DNA from 2 places in the Proteiniborus sp. MB09-C3 genome. Region 2 is predicted to be linked to the other one. Evidence: riboswitches for the same ligand, from Rfam matches in the RefSeq annotation. Region 2 holds a riboswitch; the other holds the start of a gene.

Region 1 (8,165 bases), 1.4 Mb from region 2:
CCCTTTTTCTCTATCATTGGACATGGAAGGAACTTAATAAAATCTTCTTTTACTCCAACTGGGCCACTTCCAGGTCCTCCGCCACCATGAGGTGTTGAGAAGGTTTTGTGTAGATTGTAGTGCATTACATCAAAGCCCATATCTCCAGGTCTTGTAATACCCATGATAGCATTCATATTAGCGCCATCATAGTATAATAGACCGCCTGCCTCATGTACTAAATCAGCTATCTCTTTTATATTCTTTTCAAACAATCCAAGAGTACTTGGATTTGTGAGCATAAGACCTGCAATTTCATCACTTAATACAGCTTTAAGTGCCTCTATATCTACTGCACCATGTTTATCTGATTTTATCTCTACAATATCAAACCCTGCAACTTGTGCACTTGAAGGATTTGTACCGTGAGCTGAGTCTGGAACTATTATTTTAGTTCTCTTGCTATCTCCTCTAGAAGCATGATAAGCTCTTATAATCATAAGTCCTGTAAGCTCACCATGTGCCCCAGCTGCTGGCTGTAAAGTTGTTCTAGCCATACCTGATATTTCTGAAAGATATGTTTCAAGGTTATACATAAGCTCTAGTGCGCCTTGTACAGTTTCTTCAGGTTGATATGGATGTAGGTCAGCAAATCCATCAAGAGCTGCCATATCTTCATTTATTTTAGGGTTATATTTCATAGTACATGAACCTAATGGATAAAATCCTGTATCTACCCCATAGTTTTTATTTGAAAGATTAACAAAGTGTCTCACCACGTCAACTTCACTTACTTCTGGTAAATCAACCTCTCTCTCATTTAAAAATTGGCTTGGTATGATTGAATCTAGTGAAAGCTCATTTACATCATTTTGGGGAAGGCTATAGGCTGTTCTTCCTTCCTTGGAGATTTCAAATATCAAGCTATCGTAATTTCTTAGCATATTACATCACCTCCAAAGCGCCAATTAGCTTATCAATTTCTTCTTTTGTTCTCTTTTCTGTTACACAGAAAAGAAGCCCATTATTTAACTCGTTGTATTCTTTTCTAAGCTCATATCCACCAAGAATACCTTTATTTAGAAGCTCTTTATTAACTTTGCTAGCATCTATATCGCTTGAAACTACAAATTCTTTAAAGAATGGCTTATCGAATAATGGCTTAAATTTACCGGACTTAACCATTTCATTATAAGCATAATGTGCTTTTTGTGTGCTTTGTAGTGCAACTTCTCTAAGCCCTTTCTTACCCATTGTTACCATGTATATAGCTGCCATAACCATGTTCAAGCCTTGGTTAGAGCATATATTGGAAGTAGCCTTATATCTTCTTATATGCTGCTCTCTTGCTTGAAGAGTAAGTACAAAGGATCTCCTTCCATCCACATCTACAGACTGGCCAACTATTCTTCCAGGAAGCTTTCTGACAAGCTTTGAAGTAGCAGCTAAAAATCCTAGATGTGGTCCACCATAGTTTAGCCTATTTCCAAGAGATTGTCCTTCACCTACTACTATATCTGCCCCTAATTCTCCAGGAGTTTTTAATATTCCTAGTGAAATAGGGTCAACATACATAATTAGGTTTCCTTTATTTTCATGGATAACCTTTTCAACTTCAGTTACATCCTCTAGTATTCCAAAGAAATTTGGACTTTGAACTATAACTCCAGCAGTATTTTTATCTACTAGAGATTTTAATTTTTCTACATCTGTAACGCCGTCGGCCATATCCACTTCTATTATTTCAATATCTCTTACTTTCAGATAAGTTCTAAGAACTTTTCTAGTTTCAGGATTAACTGTCTTTGATACAATAATAGATTTACGTCTAGTATTTTCGCAGGCCATTATAGCCGCCTCTGCCGTTGCAGTAGGTCCATCATACATAGATGCATTAGTTACATCCATACCTGTGATACTAGTTATCATAGTTTGATATTCGAATATTACCTGTAGCGTTCCTTGGCTTATTTCTGGCTGATAAGGAGTATAAGCAGTATAGAATTCAGACCTCATAGCAAGATGCTTTACTATTGAAGGTATGTAGTGATCGTATGCTCCTGCTCCTAGAAAGCACACTAATTCTTCTACACTTTTATTTTTATCTGTAAGGTTTTCCATATGCCTTACAATCTCCATCTCAGACATTGATTCACAAATATTAAGCTTTCTATTTAATTTTAAGTTATCTGGTATGTCTGAAAACAAATCGCTGACAGAGCTTACACCAATGCTTTCAAGCATTCGCTTCTTATCAGCCTCCGTATTTGGTATATATCTATGCATACTATTCCTCCTTACTACAGAAGTCTTCGTATTCCTCAGCATTCATTAATTCTTCAAGTTCTGATTCATCTGAAAGCTCAATTTTAGCAATCCAGTTCGCATATGGATCTTCGTTAAGTAGGCCTGGTTCTCCCTCTAGCTCTTCATTTGCTTCAACTACTTTACCTGATACAGGAAGATAAGAATCTGAAGCTGCTTTAACTGATTCAACTACTGAGAAAACATCTCCTGAATTCAGTTCATCGTCAACTTGTGGTAATTCAACATAAACAATCTCTCCTAGTTTATGTTGTGCAAAATCTGTAATTCCAATATAAGCTTCCTTTCCTTCTACCTTAATCCACTCATGATCATTTGAATATAAAAGACCTTCAACTATTTTCATAAAAAAATTCCTCCTTAATTTTAGTATTATTTGTTAATTTGTACTACTGAAGTTTATCTTATTTCTTGTAATGTTTTTGATAAAATCTCTTATCTACTACTTTTGCTTTTAAGCTCCTATTTCTTACTTGTATATCAATTGGAGTATCAAGCTTAGTATAGTCCATATCAAGCATTGCAAATCCTATGTTTTTCTTTAAAGTAGGTGAAAAATATCCTGTTGTCACGAAGCCTATTTTCTTTCCATCTGCATAAACTTCGTATCCGTGTCTAGGAACACCTCTATCGATCATTTCAAATCCTACTATTTTTCTTTTTAATCCTTCTGCTTTTTGCTTTGCTAAGGCATCTTTTCCTATAAAGTTTTCTTTGCTTAGTTTTACGAACATTCCATATCCTGCTTCTAATGGAGTAATATCCTTACCAAGTTCATTTCCATAAAGAGGGAGAGTTGCTTCAAATCTTAGTGTATCTCTTGAGCCAAGTCCTGCTGGTTTAAGTCCTTCTTCTTTTCCAGCCTCCATCAGCTTATCCCATAGAGCTTCTGCATGCTCATTATCAAAATAGATTTCAAATCCATCTTCTCCTGTATATCCTGTTCTTGATATTAAACAATTTGCTCCTGATACATTTACATCTCTTTTTAGATGGAAAAAGCCTATTTCAGAAAGATCTGTATCAGTTAGCTTTTGAAGAATCTTCTGAGCATTAGGTCCTTGAATAGCAACTTCAGATATATCATCTGAAAGATTCTTAATATTAACATCATAGCCTTTTGCATTTTCATTAATCCAGTCCACGTCTTTTTGAACATTAGCTGCATTAATTACAAGGAAATAATGGTCTTCTGAGAATTTGTAAACTAAAAGGTCGTCTACAACTCCTCCTTCTGGATAGCACATAAAGCTATATGCTATTTGATTGTCATTAAGTACTGAAATGTCGTTTGTAACTAAGTATTGAACAAAATCCAATGCTTGTGGTCCTGTAACGTCTACTTCTCCCATGTGTGAAACATCAAATAATCCTGCTTGTGTTCTTACTGCCTCATGTTCTTGCGTTAAACCCTCATACTGTACTGGTAATGCCCATCCTGAATAATCAACTATCTTGCCACCATACTTTAGATGTGCATTGTAAAGCGATGTTTTTCTTGGTTCTGCCAAAATAACTCCTCCCTTCAAATTTTAAAGTTACTTTATTGTGCTTATGGCTAATGTTAATTATGTGATTAAATAAAACATTATATTCACTTTTAAAAGGACATAGTATAGGTATAATATACCCAAATAATAAATAAATCTTACAACATATAATTATACAAATAAAATGTATCAAAAAAGGAATATAACAGCATAGAAGCATTATAAAGCCATGTGCCATTATATTCCTCTGTTTCCTAACCTGAGAGCTTCTGTATCTTATATAATACATTTCTCCTTCGGCGCCGAATAATCGGACTCTTCAGAGTTCCATCTGATGACGATACTTTTGCCTGAAAGTTTCTATAAAAAACCGGCTCATCTTATATTGCTTCTTCGGCTATCTTATTATATAAAGATATCTCACGCCACCTTCATCTAGATACCTAATTCTATTGTGTTTTCCTATTCGTCTTAAATCATAATATAATTTCTAAAAAATATCAATAATTGTTATATTTTTAACTTCTTAATCGTTAAAAAATTAACTATAGCTGCTGAAATTACCTTATATATTATATTTAAGTAGGTTGACGTAATATCTTATGTTATCTTTATTTTAAGTCATATTTATTTGTTACTTTTATACTGCTTATATTAGATAATATTATAATTTCTAGAAAATATCAATAATTATTGCTAAAACTTATTAGGTTTTGTTAAAAAAATCACCATATTTCTTTTTATCGGATTAATAAAAATGTGATAGAATAAAAAATGTAGTGTCATAAATAAAATACAAGCTATTTAAAACTATAGAAGACTTTTGGAGGTAAACGTATATGAGTAATAAATGGTGGGACATGGTTAAAGATTTTCAAATGAAGTTTGGGCATCCTTATAGAGATACTCCTAAGCTTCTCGATGCTGATAGGGTATCTAAAAGATATAACTGGATGCTTGAAGAAATAGATGAGTTTAAAGAAGCAAATGATATTTATGAGCAGGCAGATGCAATGATAGATTTAATGTATTTTGCTTTAGGGACCCTTGTTGAAATGGGGGTCAAGCCTGATAAAATATTTGAAATAGTACATACTGCTAATATGGACAAGCTGTGGAGCGATGGAAAGCCTCACTACAAGGAAGATGGAAAGACCGTTAAACCTGAAGGTTGGGAAGATCCCTATCCAAGAATAAAAAAAGAAATAGACAGTCAAGCTAAATAACATGTAAAATCCTTAATTAGCAGGAGGTAAATAAAATAATTATTTACCTCCTGCTCAACTATGCATTTACATTAGCACCTCTATTGATTTTATTTAATGCGTACATCAATGATGGAATAAATATTAACTGTATAACTATGCCAGGAAGTCCTGTTATTATTCCTCCCTTAACAAATGTAAGGGCCTTCAACTGTACTCCAAAATTTGATGCCAACACAAATACTACTATACCTGCTACTATTCTACCAGCTATCATGGCTATAATAAGCGAGGGTATAGAAGAAAGCTTTAATTTTCTAGTAGCTATGGAAGCAGCTAATCCATAAGTTCCTAGTTCAAAAATCATTATTACTCCCATAGGAAATAAAACTGGCATTCCTGTAAGCGTACCACTAACTAGTGGAGTAATAATACCTAACAATAGGGCTAGATATGGCGGTAATACAAATCCTCCTATTAAAACTGGTATATGCATAGGTAAAAATACTGGTCCTGTTCCTCCAAATAGGTGGAATATCATTGGAAAAACCAGTCCTAAAGCTAATAGTAATCCTGTTAATACTAAATCCTTTGTTGAAAATTTTTTATTCATTTTCTTACCTCCCAAAAAAATTAACCATGAAAGTTTCCTTCTTGGAAAAAACCTTCATGGTCTTATTTTTCTAATATTGTCTTCACTTTTTTAAGCAATTCATCAAAGAGTTGTTTTAATTGATAGCCTTCAAGCCCTATTATTTCAAAATTACATTTACTTACTGGCAATAAAAGCTTTTTAGCTCTGCTGCTTGCAACTGCTTCTGCCATTTTGGGACTTATTTCTCCCATCATTGCATTTGCTGCAATTATTGCCATAGGCCCAATAATAATATCCACCTTGTCGCTCATCCATATTATTGCATTTTCACCTGTAGCTCCATCATTACCTCCGGCTTTTAGCATATTTGCTGTGGCTTGGGAATTCGTCCCCAGTACAATGATTTCAATATCATCTCTTTTTAAAGACTTCAGTCTTTCTACTATTTGACAGCCTATGCCTCCACCTTTTCCATCTATTACGGCGATTTTCATACTATGCCCTCTTTTTCATATTATCTAGAAATTCAGATATTTTTTGAACTAACTCTGTTGGACTATCTACCTTTTGAGATAGTTTCTCTACTGGACACATATCTGTTTTATCTCTATTTTTAATATATGGTGAGCTTTCATCATAAAAAAACTTGATACTACTATCTTCAAATATTTTAATGGCCTCGCTAGAAATAAGCCTTGTATAAAGCTCCTTTATATCTGCATATTTGCATAGAATTGCGGCTGCCTTTCCTATGACTTTATCTGCTACGCTTGCTCCCTTCAACTCCTCTTTAAGCTCACGTACTGCAGTATATATAGGCTTTATTCCCTTATCAATACTTGTAAATAGAATTTTTCCCTCTTTTACTATGGCTAAAGTAAGCTCTTTTTCTTCGAGGATTTCTTTAGCCAATTCCAAATCTTTCATCTGCTCAGCTCCTGATTCTTGAATATGAATATATAATACCAAATTTTATTGTATTTTTCAATTTTATTATTAGTGCTTAAAAACTTCTTAGCTAATTGCTCTAACAGCAAGCATAATTTTTATAATTGTCTTAAACTTCACAAATTTCCCTTGATTTTATGTTATATTTTGTAGTATTATGTAAGTGTTTGTGTAAGTTTCGTGAAAAAAAATAACAAATGGAGGGTAAAAATGTCGATTGTCCTAAATACAGTACAAACCATAGCACTACTAATTTCCTTTATTCTCTTGGGCTACTTTATAAAGAGTAAAGTCCCTATTCTAAACAGGCTATATATTCCAGCACCTTTTATAGGTGGACTTTTATTGTCAATACTTATGTATGTCCTTTCTCCAAAGATAAAAATATCTATCAACTTTTCACTATTCACCGTATTTTTTGCTGGTTTTTTTGCTTCAATAGGGTTGCGTGTAGATAAAAACATTTTCAAGAACGGGATATTTAAGCAAATGGTTTTTCTGGTCATAGTAGTATCAGTTGCTATTATGCAAAATGTATTCATTATCATACTTGGAAAAATCTTTAGTCTTCCAAAGAAAGATATGATTATGTTTAGCTCTCTCAATTTAGTAGGAGACCATTCGTTCGCACAAAACGCTGTTGCACTGGTGGGTGATAATGGAACCGCCTTCTTATCTACTCTTTCTGGTGTTTCAGTATTTTGTGTTATTCTAGCAATTATATCATCTACTATAGTGTTTAAGCTCTTAGAGCCTAAGGCAGATTTTTCAGAGATAGCTAAAACTCCTAATCCAACCTTTACTACCTCAGAGCTTCTAAAATATCTTTTAATATTGTTTGCTGCAACAGGTATTGCTTATATTCCTACTCAATTAGGATTCGGAAAAATATTATCTCCTTTGGGAGGAGGGCTCTTTGCCGGTATTATAATCAGATTCATTTTGGACAAGCTCAATATTTTTAATATACAGTTTTCACATATGAATTTTATTGGCAACATATTTTTATCATTGCTATTAGTTACGGGTTTCGCTTCTTTAGATATATCGACATTAAGTATGCTAACACCCAAAGCCATTTTAATAGTTTTAATGCAGATATCTTGGCTAATTGCTTTTTCATATTTCATAGTTTTTAAAATCTATGGAAAAAATACACTTGCTGCTTACATAGCTACGGGATTAACTGCTATTGGAATTGGATTTCCTCCGAACTCCTTGTCAAGTATTCAGTGTTGTAGTGAAGAAAAAGGAGTTATACCTGATTTGATTTTTATTGTCCCACCTATTGGATCCTGGCTCATAGGTTTAATAAATCCTCATATAGTAAATTGGTTTTTTAGTTTTTAATATAATTTTTAATAAGCTGATGCTCTGGTATAGCAGATCATCAGCTTATTTTATAACTCATAATAAAATACGTTTCAACAAAACCCTTCACGATTTCAAAACTTCAATTAAGGCCTTTCGTTATTGTATTAGCTAATCTCCCTGAGTATCTAGTTCTAAAAGCTCTGAAACAGTTACAAAGCTAAATCCCCTTTTCTTCAACTCAGGTAATATTATCTCTAGTGCTTCAATTGCTTCACATTCACCTTCTGCATAATCATGTAATAGTATAAT
Region 2 (8,165 bases):
TTTGTGAAATTGCAAGTCTTCTAGCCTTACCCGTGTCTAAGCTAGTAAATTTCATTTTTCCATCATATTTTTCTGCCAGTTCATGAACATGTGGCATTAATGCTTTACATGGTTCACAACCCTCACTCCAAAAATCCACTAATACATGTCCCTCTGCTTTAAGTACCTCTAGTTCAAAAGTATCCTTATCAACTGCTAACATGGATATCCCTCCTATAATTTTTGTTTTTTTATTTAAAAAAATTGTTTTATTCCTCGAAAACGCTTTCAATGTACCTCTCAGCTTGTGTAGCAGCTATTGCACCATCTGCAGTTGCAGTAACTACTTGTCTTAAAGATTTTACTCTACAATCACCTGCTGCAAATACTCCTGGTATATTAGTTTTCATATTATCATCAGTTATTATATAGCCATTTTCCATTTCTACCATTCCATTAAATAGTGATGTTACTGGGTCATATCCTACGAAAACAAATACTCCGAATGTACCGTCATCCTCATCTGCAACTATTTCTGTTATTTCACCAGTTACTCTGTTTTCAAGTACCATTGACTCCAATATACCTTCACCTTTTACTTCCTTAACTACTGAATTCCAAATAAAGTTTATTTTATCATTTTTAAAAGCTTTTTCTTGAATTGATTTTGCTGCCCTTAGCTCATCTCTTCTATGAACTATAGTAACCTTTCTGGCAAATTTAGTTAAATACATTGCTTCTTCAACTGCCGAGTCTCCTCCACCAATTACATATACTTCTAAATCAGTAAAGAAATCAGCATCGCAAGTTGCACAGTATGAAACACCTTTTCCTGTAAGCTCTTTTTCTCCTGGACAGCCCATTGGTCTTGGTTTAGCACCTGTTGCAATTATTATAGACTTTGCATGGTATTCACCCTTAGCACCTTTAATCACTTTTATCTTGTCTTGTAATTTAACTTCTTTTACTTCGTCTAGTACTCTTTCTGCTCCAAATTCATCTGCTTGCTCAACCATTCTTGCAATTAAAGATGGTCCAGAAGCGTTTTCAACTGAGCCTGGATAGTTAGCCACTTCTTCAGTAGTAACTATTTGTCCACCTGCTTTTTCTCTTTCTAATATTAGAGTCTTCATTTTTGCTCTTGCTGCATATAATCCTGCTGCTAAACCTGCAGGACCTGATCCAATTATTATTGTATCGTATAAGTTTGTCATGTGCCTCACTCCTTTATTTTGTAATAATTATACCCATTAAGTTTTATGGTTAACATTTATAAGGTATAGACATGTGACTTCATTGCTTGCAAAAAGCCTATTACCAACTAAAATTTACCCAAATCTGCCAAGTTTTATACAGGGCTAAATCACGTTATTAAGTACATTTTCAATTAGGGATAAGTCTACGGTTTGAAAGTCAAAAAGTGCAACATTATTCCAATCTGGCGTTGGTCTATTGCTAATAAATTTCCTAGTAGTTACTATAGCACTTTCTATAAGAGTTAAAGAATTCATATCTAACTGTTTTTTATCTTTTGAAATAATAACAGTCCTATATGGAGTTTCATTAGGCTTGATACTGCCTGCTAAAGGATGGGATAAAAGCTCGTGTCCTAGATGGATTTTGTCTCTCACGGTTTCCAAAATACCTATGTAATCTTTATCATAAAATTCTATTTCATATAAGGCTGCAAATCTTTCTCCTATCAATGGATTGTTTGTAACTATTATTTTGCCCACTGGTTTCACCCCTTACAATCCTTTAAAATTTTGAACAAAAAAACAGAATAGAAGTAACATTATTATGTGCCCCTCTACTCTGTTCTAAACCTGAGAGATTCTTCTTTTTTCAAAGAATTGCCCCTTCGGTGCCATAGGCTTTCCAGAGAACTGTCCAAATACGGTCCTTTTGCCTGAGAGCTTCTCCATAAATGGCAAACTTATGACTTACTCCTTCGGCGCCAATATATATTGGTCTCTTCCGCATCCTTCATCCAGTTTTATTTCAATTATAGAATTGTTAAATAAAAATCAATGTTTGTATTTAAAATTATTATAATATATAAACAATTTGTGCACAATACCTTTTTTCATGTTTTTGTAAGAAAATTTCTTAAATATCTTTAACATTTGCCATATTTCCGTAGAAAAGCACATATACCTGCGCTTTTCATATTATTTAAGAGCATCTAAAATATACATTGCAATATTTGACGAATGATCTGATATTCTTTCAAGATTACTTATTAAATCAAGAAAGACGATTCCTGAGCTAGGCTCACATGATTGTGTATTTAATCTTTCAATATGACTTTCTCTATAATGCTTTTCCATTATATCAACCTCTGCTTCAAGATTGATTACTTCCTCTGAAATCCTTGGATCGGCAGTTTTAAATGCTAATAGAGATTTACTAAATACATCCTCCACCTTATCAAACATTATATGCAGCTCATCAAGAGCTGTGTCTGTAAACCAAAGCTTGTTATCTATTCTATTTTGACATAATTCCGCTATATTATCTGCATGATCTCCCACACGCTCAATGTCGTTAATCGCATGGAATAGTGTAGTTACAGTTGAATGCTGCTCATCTGTAAGAGGTGCATTGGAAAGCTGGATTAGGTATTTTGTTATATCTCTTTCAATTTCATTTATCCTTTTTTCTTCCTCAAAAACCTTCTGAACTAATTTCTCATCCTTTGAATAGAATGCTTCAATGGCAGTCCTCAGATTATCTCTCACTATTTTTCCCATTCTTAGTACTTCCTTACTTGCTTGACCTACAGCTATAGAAGGAGTTTCAATAATTCTTGTATCTAAATATTTTAAGCCATTAATTACTTCCTCTTCATCCCCTTTAATTAGCTTTTTAGCAGCTAGAACTAATAGTCCTGCAAAAGGGAATTGAATTGCTACATTTAGTAAATTAAATAGTGTATGAGAATTTGCAATTTGTCTTTGTATATCATTTGGTGAAAATTTTATTACTATAGCTTCTACAGGCTTTCTTAATATAACCATAAAAATTATAGTTCCTACTACGTTAAAAAGAAAATGCATAAGTGCTGCTCTTTTAGCTGTTTTATTAGCTCCAATACTTGAAATAAGTGCAGTTGTCGTAGTTCCTATGTTATCACCAAAAAGAATGGGTAATGCTATATCTATAGTTATAAGACCCTGACTAGCAAGAGCAAGCAACAATCCGATAGAAGCACTACTGCTTTGTACTAGAGTGGTCAATCCAAAGCCTACTATAATTCCTAAAACTGGATTTTTAAGACTAGTTATCAAATCTTTAAAAACTTGTGAATTTCCTAATGGTTTCAAATGGCTAGACATGAAGTCCATTCCTATAAAAAGAATACCAAATCCAATAAGTATCTCAGCTATCTCCTTATTTTTTTTCTTAGAAGAAAATAGCCAAATTGCAACACCTATAGCTACTACAACAGGTGCATAATCGCTTAATTTAAAAGCTATAAGCTGTGCTGTTACTGTAGTTCCTACGTTAGCACCCATTATTACACCAACTGCTTGATTTAATGTCATTAAGCCAGCATTTACGAACCCTATAACCATTACAGTTGTAGCACTACTGCTTTGGATAACCATGGTTACAGCTGTACCTACAATTACTCCCATTAATCTATTGCTGGTTAATACCTCTATAAGTTTTTTTAGCTTCTCTCCAGCAGCTTTCTGAAGGCCTGTCCCCATAAGATTCATTCCATATAAGAATAATCCTAGTCCTCCTAATACACCAAAAGCAATTTGCATAATAAACCTCCTGTTTTTTAAAATATTCTTTCATAATGCTAAAGAATTATTTCATAAATTATATCAGGTTGGAAAATTTAAGCTGTCTTAGCACCTCATACACTATTATGGCAACAGAATTTGAAAGATTTAAAGATCTAGCTCTTTCATCTTCAACCATAGGTATTCTCATAGTCCTCTCCTGATACTTGGAGAGAATCTCCTTTGGCAGCCCTGCTGTTTCCTTTCCAAATAATAAAAAAGCTCCTTCTTCAAATTTGAAATCCGTATAGCTCTGACGTCCTTTCGTTGTTGCAAAATAAAATTTACTTACATCGTTTTTCTGAAAGAATTCATCTAGGTTCTCATACACATGTAAATCTAGCAAGCTCCAATAATCAAGTCCAGCTCTTTTTACATGCTTATCATCTATAGCAAATCCTAAAGGCTTTACAAGATGTAGTGAGGCACCAGTTGCTGCACAAGTTCTAGCAATATTACCTGTGTTCTGCGGAATTTCTGGTTCTACTAACACGACATTTAGTGGCATTATTTAACCCCCTACTTCAACGTTCATAATTAAAATGTTATTTATACCAACCTAATTGATTTTACTAATCTTTTTTTATAAAGTCAATTGTTAAAATCACTAATTTTCTGCTTTCCCATCAATATCCAATATAAGCATTATGTTCATATCCATTAATGAGGTTTCATAGTCAATTATTGTGACATTTTTATCAATTGATGTATATTTAATATCACAGCCTTCAACTATACAATAGCTACATATCTCCATAGAAACTCCATTCCCATAGAAGCTAGCACATGAATTTCCTATTATAAGCTTTGATAATTTAAAAACAGCCTCTTTAACATCTTTATCAATTTCTATAGCTAAAATGCCTTTCATGTACCTATGGTAGATAACTTTTGAGAGTTCACCTGAAATGCTAATTACTATTTGCCCTGAAATTATGCCTGAAAAACTTACTATCACAGATACCCCATCATAAAGCTTGGTATCTGATGTTTTATAAATCTTCTCATCTAAATCTATATCAACAAATTGCTTAAAAATTTCTTTTGTATTCTTATTAAATATTTCAGCAATCTCTAGACTTGGAATTTTTATCCCTCCAATAATTTCATATCTACACAAAAAAGACTCCAGGAATTATTCCTTAGAATCTATTATTGTGTATTATGCAACTATTTATTCTCATTCTGAATAGCATTTCTTTCATCTTGTATGTTGATTTTATAGATTTTATAGTATACAGCTATATGCTTTTCTTAGATTTTCTTAAGAGATATATAAAAAATGGGCCCCCAAAGAGAGCTGTTATTATCCCAACGGGTATCTCAGTTGGCGATATAATGGTTCTAGCTAATGTATCTGCAAATATCATAAATATTCCACCTACCAGCATAGATGTAGGTATAAGGATTCTATGGTCAGGTCCTACTATTAACCTCACTATATGCGGGATAATAAGACCTACAAAACCGATTATTCCGCTAACTGACACTGCAATTGATATAATAAAAGAACAAATTATGAGTATAATTATCTTTGTTTTCTCTACGTTAATGCCTAAATTTTGTGCAGACTCTTCTCCTAAGAGCATAATATTTAATTCCCTTGAAAAAAAGTTAATAATAATCATCGACAATATCATGGGAATAGATACAGAAGCCAGATGCTCCCAGCCTTTCCCCGAAAAGCTGCCTAATGTCCAATATATTATTTTACTCATATCTTTTGTATATATTACCATTAGAAATGATAATATAGCTGTCAGGAACTGACCAACAGCAACTCCTGACAGCAGTAAAATAGTGACTGGAACCTTATTTTTTACCTTTGAAATCCAATAGACTAAAAAAGTAGAAGAAATAGCTCCAATAAATGCTCCAATTGAAATAGATGACATTCCAAGGGCTGTCCAAGTTATTCCTGAAATAATCACTAATCCCGCTCCTAATGCAGCTCCAGAAGAAATACCAATGACATATGGATCTGCCATAGGGTTTTTAAACATGCCTTGAAATACGGCTCCGACACCAGCCAAAGCTGCTCCTACAATAACCCCAATTAAAACTCTAGGTATTCTTACATTGAGTATAATAGTCTGGTAAGATTTTGGCATGTCTGAAATATCAATTTGCTTTCCTATTAAAGGTATTTTAGAAAGAACAATTCTAAAGGTGTCTGTGGTTTTGATATTAGCTGAGCCTACGGTTGAAAACACTATAATACTGAGAATCAAAGTAATTACGCAAACCACAATAATGAAGCTCCACCTTTTTTTGTTCACTTTTTTTTCGTTCATATTATCCCTACTCTATTTTTACTCAAAAAGCTCAGGATATATACTTTTTGCTACGATTTCAAATCCTTCAACTATTCTTGGTCCTGGTATTGATATCAATGGGTCTAAAATATATATTCTGTCATTTTTTATCGCACTTAACTCACTATATCCTGGTCTTGCCTTTACTGATTCAATAGTCTTAGTCTCAAGATCCTTAGACATCAAATAAACATCAGGATCTCTTTCTATAAGCTGTTCTAAATCAAATTGAGCATAAGCTCCTTCTGCATCACCGGCAATATTTTCTCCACCAGCTAGTCTTATTAATTCGTCTATAAATGAACCTGGACCTGCCGTTTGTAATGGTTCATTCCAAACTTCAAAAAATACCTTTGCTTTTTTTTCTACACTACTTACCTTATTGACTATATAATCTCTCTTGCTCATCATATCTGTAGTTACGGCCTTCGCTTGTACCATACTGTTTGTAATTCTTCCTATTTCTTCTATAAGACTAATAACCTGATCTACAGATTCAGGCTCATAGCTAAGTACAACTATGCCAGCATCCTTCAATTTTTTATTCACGTCTTCCTTGCCGGAACCATATTGAATCACTAAGTCTGGATTCAGCTCTAATATTTTTTCTATATTTACATTAAAAGCATCCCCTACTTTTTCTTTCTCAGTAGCTTCCTCTGGATAATTACAGTAAGTAGACACCCCTACTATTTCATTTTTAAGCCCTAATGCAAAAAGAATTTCTGTATGACTTGGCGCAAGGGAAACTATTCTTGTAGGTTGTTTTTCTATTGTTACTTTGTTCCCGAATTGATCCTCCACTTCCATTGGATAGATATCATTGCTTTCTCCTGATGTTATAGGATTTTCTTCGTTTTTAGGTTCTTCTCCCTGTGTTACACATCCAGTTATTAATGTTAGAACCAATATTAATACTAATGCAACAGTTGTAATTTTTTTAGTCATGCTGTTCATTGCCTTTCTCCTCTCATGTATAAAAGTAATATATTATTATTTTATAACCTAATGATAGCAAATCAAATGTGTTAATTCAAGACAATATATGCTAATATGTCATATTTACAAACAGTTTGCTCCAAAAAGACTTATAGTTGTGTTCCTACTTTTAAAGCTTTTTCTTATCATTTCAATTTCTCCATTCCTTTCTGCAAAAAATACTAGCATTTCATAGTCTTGTTCCTTCTTTGGATTAAAATTGAGTTTGATTTTTTCCTTTTCCTTTGAGCTGAGTACTATCCAATGTAGATTATCTCCCATTTTTCTAGTAATATAATCTCTTGTAGTTGTGTTTTCTGCTATATTTAAAACTTTTTCTGTATTGGCATAATGAATTTCTGCTTCAGGTACATTTCTCAGTATAATACTATATACATAGCTTTGTTCTGCTTCCTTTCTATAATCTTTTTGAGGAGATGACGGACGCATAAGTATTGAAGCTAATATATCCTTTGATTTCTTTAATATATCTCCATGATTTGAACTCAAATAATAATTCTTGCTATATATTGCTTCTGCACTGCTTATTGTTATAGTTCCATCTCCATAAGGCATGGATATAGAGTACATTGGCTTTCCATCAAACCATTTATCCATGCTTCTATTGTTTTTATTTACACAGATTATATCAGTTGTTTCCAATCCAGTCCCAATTATATGATATGGTATTACCCCTCGGTTAAATATTAAATGACTAGTCTTATTCATTTTATTTAAATGCCTATTTACTGATTCCATTTGAGTAATTGGCACTGGCTTTTTTATCCCGCCATTATCATCATAAAATAGATAATTTCCATATCCATAACTAGGAAGCAGCTCTTCAGCTACTGGAAATAGTCTTCTCAAAATATTTACATCGCTTATTGGTCCATGTAAAAATCTATATATCCAAAAAAAACCTATTTTCAGCAATTGATAAATCACGTTCTTTTCTAATTTATCATAAGGCATCTGTCCACCGCTCCAGAAGTAGTATGCATTTACTGCACCAGAGTTTGGAGTTCCCATCATAATAAGGTTTCTTACATCCTTATTATATAGTGAGCCTTGAATATAAGTTCTAGCTACTATT

The links. A riboswitch is a leader RNA that binds a small molecule or an ion and turns the genes downstream of it on or off. The one in region 2 is predicted to bind glycine.
Region 1: another riboswitch for glycine. It lies ahead of gcvT (glycine cleavage system aminomethyltransferase GcvT); the one in region 2 lies ahead of QO263_RS09340 (GrdX family protein).

The regions. Positions count from the first base shown of each region.
Region 1 covers NZ_CP127161.1:550,102-558,266, reverse strand. The annotation lists gene gcvPB (aminomethyl-transferring glycine dehydrogenase subunit GcvPB) at 1-923, opposite strand, end outside; gene gcvPA (aminomethyl-transferring glycine dehydrogenase subunit GcvPA) at 925-2,265, opposite strand; gene gcvH (glycine cleavage system protein GcvH) at 2,267-2,650, opposite strand; gene gcvT (glycine cleavage system aminomethyltransferase GcvT) at 2,709-3,815, opposite strand; glycine riboswitch at 4,032-4,127, opposite strand; gene QO263_RS02645 (pyrophosphohydrolase domain-containing protein) at 4,634-5,020, shown strand; gene QO263_RS02640 (ECF transporter S component) at 5,079-5,612, opposite strand; gene QO263_RS02635 (DUF3842 family protein) at 5,675-6,088, opposite strand; gene QO263_RS02630 (DUF1893 domain-containing protein) at 6,090-6,521, opposite strand; gene QO263_RS02625 (sodium/glutamate symporter) at 6,753-7,892, shown strand; gene QO263_RS02620 (polysaccharide deacetylase family protein) at 8,025-8,165, opposite strand, start outside.
Region 2 covers NZ_CP127161.1:1,936,495-1,944,659, reverse strand. The annotation lists gene trxA (thioredoxin TrxA) at 1-202, opposite strand, end outside; gene trxB (thioredoxin-disulfide reductase) at 249-1,193, opposite strand; gene QO263_RS09340 (GrdX family protein) at 1,338-1,715, opposite strand; glycine riboswitch at 1,791-1,865, opposite strand; glycine riboswitch at 1,867-1,969, opposite strand; gene QO263_RS09335 (Na/Pi cotransporter family protein) at 2,151-3,755, opposite strand; gene trmL (tRNA (uridine(34)/cytosine(34)/5-carboxymethylaminomethyluridine(34)-2'-O)-methyltransferase TrmL) at 3,814-4,284, opposite strand; gene QO263_RS09325 (chemotaxis protein CheX) at 4,384-4,896, opposite strand; gene QO263_RS09320 (FecCD family ABC transporter permease) at 5,018-6,070, opposite strand; gene QO263_RS09315 (ABC transporter substrate-binding protein) at 6,089-7,048, opposite strand; gene QO263_RS09310 (lipase family alpha/beta hydrolase) at 7,154-8,165, opposite strand, start outside.